DNA from 2 places in the Paenibacillus sp. FSL W7-1088 genome. Region 2 is predicted to be linked to the other one. Evidence: a T-box and tRNA genes for the amino acid it is inferred to sense, from the RefSeq annotation. Region 2 holds a T-box; the other holds one or more tRNA genes.
What was found. A T-box is a leader RNA that pairs with one kind of tRNA and senses whether it is charged. The one in region 2 lies ahead of tyrS (tyrosine--tRNA ligase), so its partner is inferred to be a tRNA-Tyr.
Positions count from the first base shown of each region.

Region 1: it encodes a tRNA-Tyr, which carries the amino acid that the T-box ahead of tyrS (tyrosine--tRNA ligase) is inferred to sense. The anticodon was not compared.

Region 1 covers NZ_CP150216.1:145,810-149,105, reverse strand. The annotation lists gene ugpC (sn-glycerol-3-phosphate ABC transporter ATP-binding protein UgpC) at 1-223, opposite strand, end outside; gene MKY42_RS00735 (helix-turn-helix domain-containing protein) at 327-1,523, opposite strand; tRNA gene MKY42_RS00730 (tRNA-Lys) at 1,687-1,759, opposite strand; tRNA gene MKY42_RS00725 (tRNA-Tyr) at 1,767-1,852, opposite strand; tRNA gene MKY42_RS00720 (tRNA-Phe) at 1,862-1,937, opposite strand; tRNA gene MKY42_RS00715 (tRNA-Asp) at 1,959-2,036, opposite strand; tRNA gene MKY42_RS00710 (tRNA-Thr) at 2,046-2,121, opposite strand; tRNA gene MKY42_RS00705 (tRNA-Val) at 2,127-2,202, opposite strand; tRNA gene MKY42_RS00700 (tRNA-Met) at 2,212-2,288, opposite strand; tRNA gene MKY42_RS00695 (tRNA-Ser) at 2,335-2,426, opposite strand; rRNA gene MKY42_RS00690 (23S ribosomal RNA) at 2,514-3,296, opposite strand, start outside.
Region 2 covers NZ_CP150216.1:4,506,819-4,510,114, forward strand. The annotation lists gene MKY42_RS20235 (YxcD family protein) at 1-213, shown strand, start outside; gene tyrS (tyrosine--tRNA ligase) at 360-1,619, opposite strand; T-box leader at 1,746-1,967, opposite strand; gene MKY42_RS20245 (DUF4375 domain-containing protein) at 2,067-2,516, opposite strand; gene MKY42_RS20250 (Imm63 family immunity protein) at 2,522-2,980, opposite strand; gene MKY42_RS20255 (YdiU family protein) at 3,047-3,296, opposite strand, start outside.

The DNA of each region.
Region 1 (3,296 bases), 2.9 Mb from region 2:
TAGGAGCAACGTCATTAACGACACGGTCACCGATATAGAGTTTACCTTCAGAAATTTCCTCAAGGCCTGCGATCATACGCAGTGTTGTTGATTTACCACAACCGGACGGACCTACCAGTACCAGAAACTCTTTATCTTTAATGTCCAGGTTAATATCAACTACTGTTGCTTTATCAGAACCCGGGTATTTTTTGAAAATATGCTCTAAACGTACACCAGCCATGATTGTTGCCTCCTCAGAGATCATTTTGTAATCGAATACATTTTGTAGTTTTATATTAACCCATTTACATGATGTTTGACTATTCGCAAACTGCACAAAAATATCAAAGCTTTTTCGTCACTTTGTACATAAGCAATAAAAGTCGCACCAGAACAGCACTTTCGAAGTTTCTGACATCATATCCGATCTCCTGTTTGATCTTATCCAAACGATATACCAAGGTATTTCGATGAATGAAGAGTCGCTTGGCCGTCTCGCTGACATTACAATCGAGATTGAAGAAGGTCTCCAGCGTAGCCAGTGCCTCACTATCATTAAATAACACAGTGCCTCTGCCCGTTTCCTGTATAAAACGAAGACGCTGTTGCACAGGAATGCTATCTACCAAACGTTCGAGTTGCAGATCCCAAGGGAGATGGATGTGTTGTGCGACATGGAAAGCCCTGCCCAAGTGAACACTCTCTTGAAGAAGTGCCGTGACAGGAGATAGCTGCTTTGCAGGGATACACGGTAAGGATGCAGACAAATGAAACACACCCGCCCACTCGCTGGCAACCAATTCATAGAGCCCCTGACAAAAGGCATTCAATAAGTCCTTTCTGGCTTCTGTTGTATCCTCTTCAGCTTCGCCAGTGACAATCTGTTCATCACCTAGAAAAACCCACTCCTGCTCTCCTACAGGAATCAGTATAATTTCTTCTCCGAAGTAACTTTCGAGCAACTTATTCAATTCCTTCGAACGTATGCGATGAGCATCAGGTGTCTCACATTGCAGCAAAAATGGGATTTTCTCTGTGTTCAATTCTCCATCCAGCGAATAATGATCCGGAATGGGTTCCTGCTGGACTTTTTGCTCGATCTGCTTCCGAAGCCATTGTCCCAATTCAGCAAGCTGTTGTTCTCTATCGTTTTCATAAATCACTGGCTGTTCTTCATCTAGCGCTTCCCTATGACTACTAATGAGAAGTTCAATTAAACGCTGTACTTCCAGCGTAACGGCATTAACAGAGCATGCCCAATATAAAACAGTACCTTCTTTCTCGTTCATCCCAACTTTAAAATAGATACGGTCTCCTATACACCAACTGCTTACATCCGTATCCAAACCATCCATCATCTCATCATCCTGCATGAAACCTTCGGCTTCTTTTGTAAGAGTATTATGAGCCACTGGGACCGTTCTACGGTGAGTTGAGCTTGATCCATATTGATTCCATTCTTCTATAGTTATCACGGATTCGTCCAATGTAGTACCTATAATTGCTTCAATTTGTTGTTTTAGATCAGGTATGAGCTTCATATAATGAACGCCACCACTCTGCTTTTTTCTATTATTTTATCATATCTTGCGCAGCATCGCCTTTTTCAGTCGTTATCATAGGTTTCCACATTAATAATTTATTTATCTATAACAAAAAAAAGTGATTGATCAAATTAATGATCAATCACTCTTTCTTAAAAGATGAGTCATGAAGGGCTCGAACCTTCGACACCCTGATTAAAAGTCAGGTGCTCTACCAACTGAGCTAATGACTCGAAAAACTGGTGGAGGATGATGGATTCGAACCACCGAACCCGTACGGGAGCAGATTTACAGTCTGATGCGTTTGGCCACTTCGCTAATCCTCCAGGATTACATGGTGGCTCGGGACGGAATCGAACCGCCGACACGAGGATTTTCAGTCCTCTGCTCTACCGACTGAGCTACCGAGCCTTATTTAATTTTTTAGATTAATGGCGGAACCGACGGGATTCGAACCCGCGATCTCCTGCGTGACAGGCAGGCATGTTAGGCCAACTACACCACGGTTCCAGGCATTAATGGTGCCGGCGAGAGGACTTGAACCCCCAACCTACTGATTACAAGTCAGTTGCTCTACCAGTTGAGCTACACCGGCGTATATGGTGGAGGCTGAGGGGATCGAACCCCCGACCCTCTGCTTGTAAGGCAGATGCTCTCCCAGCTGAGCTAAGCCTCCTGGGTAATATGGTAGCGGCGGAGGGGATCGAACCCCCGACCTCACGGGTATGAACCGTACGCTCTAGCCAGCTGAGCTACACCGCCATATTAATAATATTGATCTTGATTGCTTGTCCATCTTAGGTAAAGATGGCGGAGAGAGAGGGATTCGAACCCTCGCACCGCTTACGCAGTCTAACCCCTTAGCAGAGGGTCCCCTTATAGCCACTTGGGTATCTCTCCAAATAGACAATCATGAACAATGCTTACAAGGATTGCTCCCTGAAAACTAGATCCGAAACGAACTTTGCGATGTATAACCTGCATATCTTGGATAAGCCCTCGACCGATTAGTACTGGTCAGCTCCATGCATTGCTGCACTTCCACCCCCAGCCTATCTACCTCGTCGTCTTCAAGGGGTCTTACATACTGGGAAATCTCATCTTGAGGGGGGCTTCACGCTTAGATGCTTTCAGCGCTTATCCCTTCCGTACATAGCTACCCAGCGGTGCTCCTGGCGGAACAACTGGTACACCAGCGGTACGTCCATCCCGGTCCTCTCGTACTAAGGACAGCTCCTCTCAAATTTCCTACGCCCACGACAGATAGGGACCGAACTGTCTCACGACGTTCTGAACCCAGCTCGCGTACCGCTTTAATGGGCGAACAGCCCAACCCTTGGGACCTACTTCAGCCCCAGGATGCGATGAGCCGACATCGAGGTGCCAAACCTCCCCGTCGATGTGGACTCTTGGGGGAGATAAGCCTGTTATCCCCAGGGTAGCTTTTATCCGTTGAGCGATGGCCCTTCCATGCGGTACCACCGGATCACTAAGCCCGACTTTCGTCCCTGCTCGACTTGTAGGTCTCGCAGTCAAGCTCCCTTATGCCTTTGCACTCTTCGAATGATTTCCAACCATTCTGAGGGAACCTTTGGGCGCCTCCGTTACTCTTTAGGAGGCGACCGCCCCAGTCAAACTGCCCACCTGACACTGTCCCCGCACCGGATTACGGTACCAGGTTAGAACCTAGATACGATCAGGGTGGTATCCCAACGGTGCCTCCACGCAAGCTGGCGCTCACGCTTCAAAGGCTCCCACCTATCCTGTACA
Region 2 (3,296 bases):
CGCCCAACCGATGTCAATGTGGAACTGAGCTGGGAAGAAGATACGGGATATTCCGCTGAAGTCTGGATTCAAGGCCGCAGTCAGTATCTGGTCGAATCCAACATGATCGAAGCGATCCTGCGCTACCTGCACAGTGAATACGACATTCGGGCTTACCGTGAGAATGTAAGACTGGATCTGGATGAAGAGATCACAGCGATTGTGAATCAATAAATGAATAAGCCATTTGCGGATGGCATATAAAAAGGGCCGTCTCCATGATGTCAATGACATGATTGGGGACGGTCCTTTTTTGGTGTTGTTTGGGAAGATAATGCCTTCGCTATTACCTTCCCAAGATTCATACTACAATCCTGTGGCTATTTCAATTTCACCAGACTGTAGTTTTTCTTGCCTTTGCGGATAATGATGAATTTACCGCCGATTGCGTGCTCTGCAGAGACCGTGAATTCCAGCTCCGTCACTTTCTCACCATTCATGGAGATAGCCCCTTTGGTGACATCCTCACGCGCCTGACGTTTGGATGGTTCCAGGCCAAGATCCACGAGCCAATCTACAATATTTTTCGCTTCACCATCGGTTTCGAAGGTCGGCATTTCTTTGAATCCCTGCTCGATTTCGTCGGCTGTAAGGGAACGAATATCTCCGCTGAAGAGTGCTGCGGTAATGCGTTTCGCCTGCTCCAGCATATCGTCGCCGTGAACAAATTTCGTCATTTCTTCAGCGAGTGCCTTTTGTGCTTCACGCTTGTGCGGCTCCGCTTCTACCTTTTCAGCCAAAGCTTCAATCTCTTCTTTGCTTAGGAACGTGAAGTACTTCAGGTATTTAATTACATCACGGTCATCCGTGTTCGCCCAGAACTGGTAGAATTCGAATGGAGTCGTTTTATTCGCATCCAGCCAGATGGAACCGCCTGCAGATTTACCGAATTTCGTACCGTCGGATTTGAGCATAAGCGGGATCGTCAGACCGTAAGCTTTAGCTTCTGGCCCTTCTTTTTTACGGATCAGGTCCAGACCGCTTGTAATGTTGCCCCATTGATCGGAACCACCGATTTGCAGCTGTACACCCTCATGTTGGAACAGGTGCAGGTAATCGAGCGATTGGAGAATCTGGTAGGAGAACTCGGTAAACGAAATTCCGTCTTCCAGTCTGCTCGCAACTACATCTTTAGCCAGCATCGTGTTGAGATTAAAGTTTTTACCGTAGTCACGCAAAAATTCAATTACATTGATTTTGTGTGTCCAGTCGTAGTTATTGACCATACGTACCTGATTGTCGCCATCCGTTACAAAGAGCTTTTTCATTTGTGCAGTCAGAGCATCCACATTGGCCTGTACCTCTTCCAACGTTTGCAGGGAACGTTCCGATTGACGACCACTTGGATCACCAATGGTTCCTGTTGCCCCACCAATTAGAATCACTGGACGGTGCCCAGCAAGTTGGAAACGTTTCAGCATCATGAACGGGATCAAATGTCCGATATGCATGCTGTCTCCTGTAGGGTCAACCCCGCAGTACAATGAAACCGACGTCGTCTCGGTCAGCTCACGCAGACCCTCCGCATCCGTCTGTTGATTAATGGCGTCACGCCATTCCAGTTCATCAATAATATTCAAAACAAACAACCCCTTCTCTATGCAATGGTATTAGGCCATGATCTACGTTAAACGTGAATTCACAAGGAGCTAAGCCGGGTGAGCCTTTTTTGGACACAAAAAAATCGCCGCCTTGTCTTCAATAGACATAGGGACGATTATCATAACCGTGGTACCACCCAACTTGCACAGACAACAACTCACACGCTGTCCATACCGCTTTCAGCAAAATATCGTTTGCCATCCCGCTTGGCATTACCCAAGTACTCCAGAGTGTAATTCGCAGCCCTTGTATGTATCAGGTTCCATCAACCCCTGACTTTCTGTAACAGGGACAAAGCCGCTACTGCGCTCTATCAACGTAATTCATGTATTCAATTTATAGCCAGTATAGCCGAACGTTAATATCATTGCAAGACCAAGTATTTAAACTTTAGATAGAGCAATAGATGAGCGCCTATGCCTAACTTATAAAGACATCATGTTCAACTTCCTGTGATAATATGCATATGCCTTTTCTGCAATCTGATCTTCATTATTCCAAAATTGCTGATCCAGCGTATCCAGCTGGTGTTCCTCCTCTGATGTTAGAAACTTAGGAATATCCCACAGTCCGGTAAGTCTTTCATCCTCTTCCAAATGCTCAATGCAGCCGTATGCTGACTTAATGATATCCAACACTTGAGTCGCACCAATCGTATGTAATGCCCGCAACGCATAAAGGTACGCCTCTTCTCCCCAGTTGCAGAAAAATTGAACAAAACCACCGTTAAAGACATCCACCTCTAGCAGCCATAAAGCAGCAATTTCCTGTTCATTCGTTGTTAACGCAGCCCAGCCCTGAGCGGATTCATTCTTTTTCCCCACAAAGGTTAAGGCATATTCATACCACACATCATTAATATCCTGTTCACTCACGTCAATCACCTCTCTTTCCTTGGTTCCTGCCTCTCCAGATCATGCCGTTTACCCGTCTGATGCCAATACAAGTAAGGATCACCGAGCTGTTGGAAAGCCTTCTCAACACTTTGGGTCAGTTCTTGCGTCACTGCGTTTGTGTAATTCAAGTGTGTCTGTTTATTATCCACACCATATCGTTTCAGCAATTCCACATGCGCTGCCGTAAAAATGATATCCTCCAGCAGCCAGTAGATTACTTCTTCTGTCTGTTTCATTCTTTTTTCCAACATGACCATGCCACGCTCGTATATACGAACTATATATGCATTCTTTTCACTCTCTACATATGGAACACCTTCCCATTTATGGCTCTCAAACAAGCGGTTAACATAGTTCTCCATCTCCTGCCTGCGGAAGGATGTGCGCTCAAGCAACTGAAAAAGAGTTTTTGCAATCTCTGGTTTGCTTCGTATGTTGGACATAAAATCTCCTTTCGACATGATAATGAAAAAGCTGCCAATGGCAGCCTCTTCATAACAATTTTTCAATCAGGTTCCACAAAAAGTCCGGTAGGAGGTATCGCACTGCGTAGGCAGTTCCGCGTACTCAGCCTGTTCGGTAGAATGTGCAAACGGGTTGGAAAGAACAGCAAGAAGTTTTTCCATCACACTAAGATCTCCGTGATTCTCTGCTCGGTCCAGTGCTTCTTCCACCCGATGATTACGAGGAATCACCGCAGGGTTGTTAGACTTCATCAATTGCTGCGATTCTTCTTTCCCTTCCTGTTGTCTGCCCAAT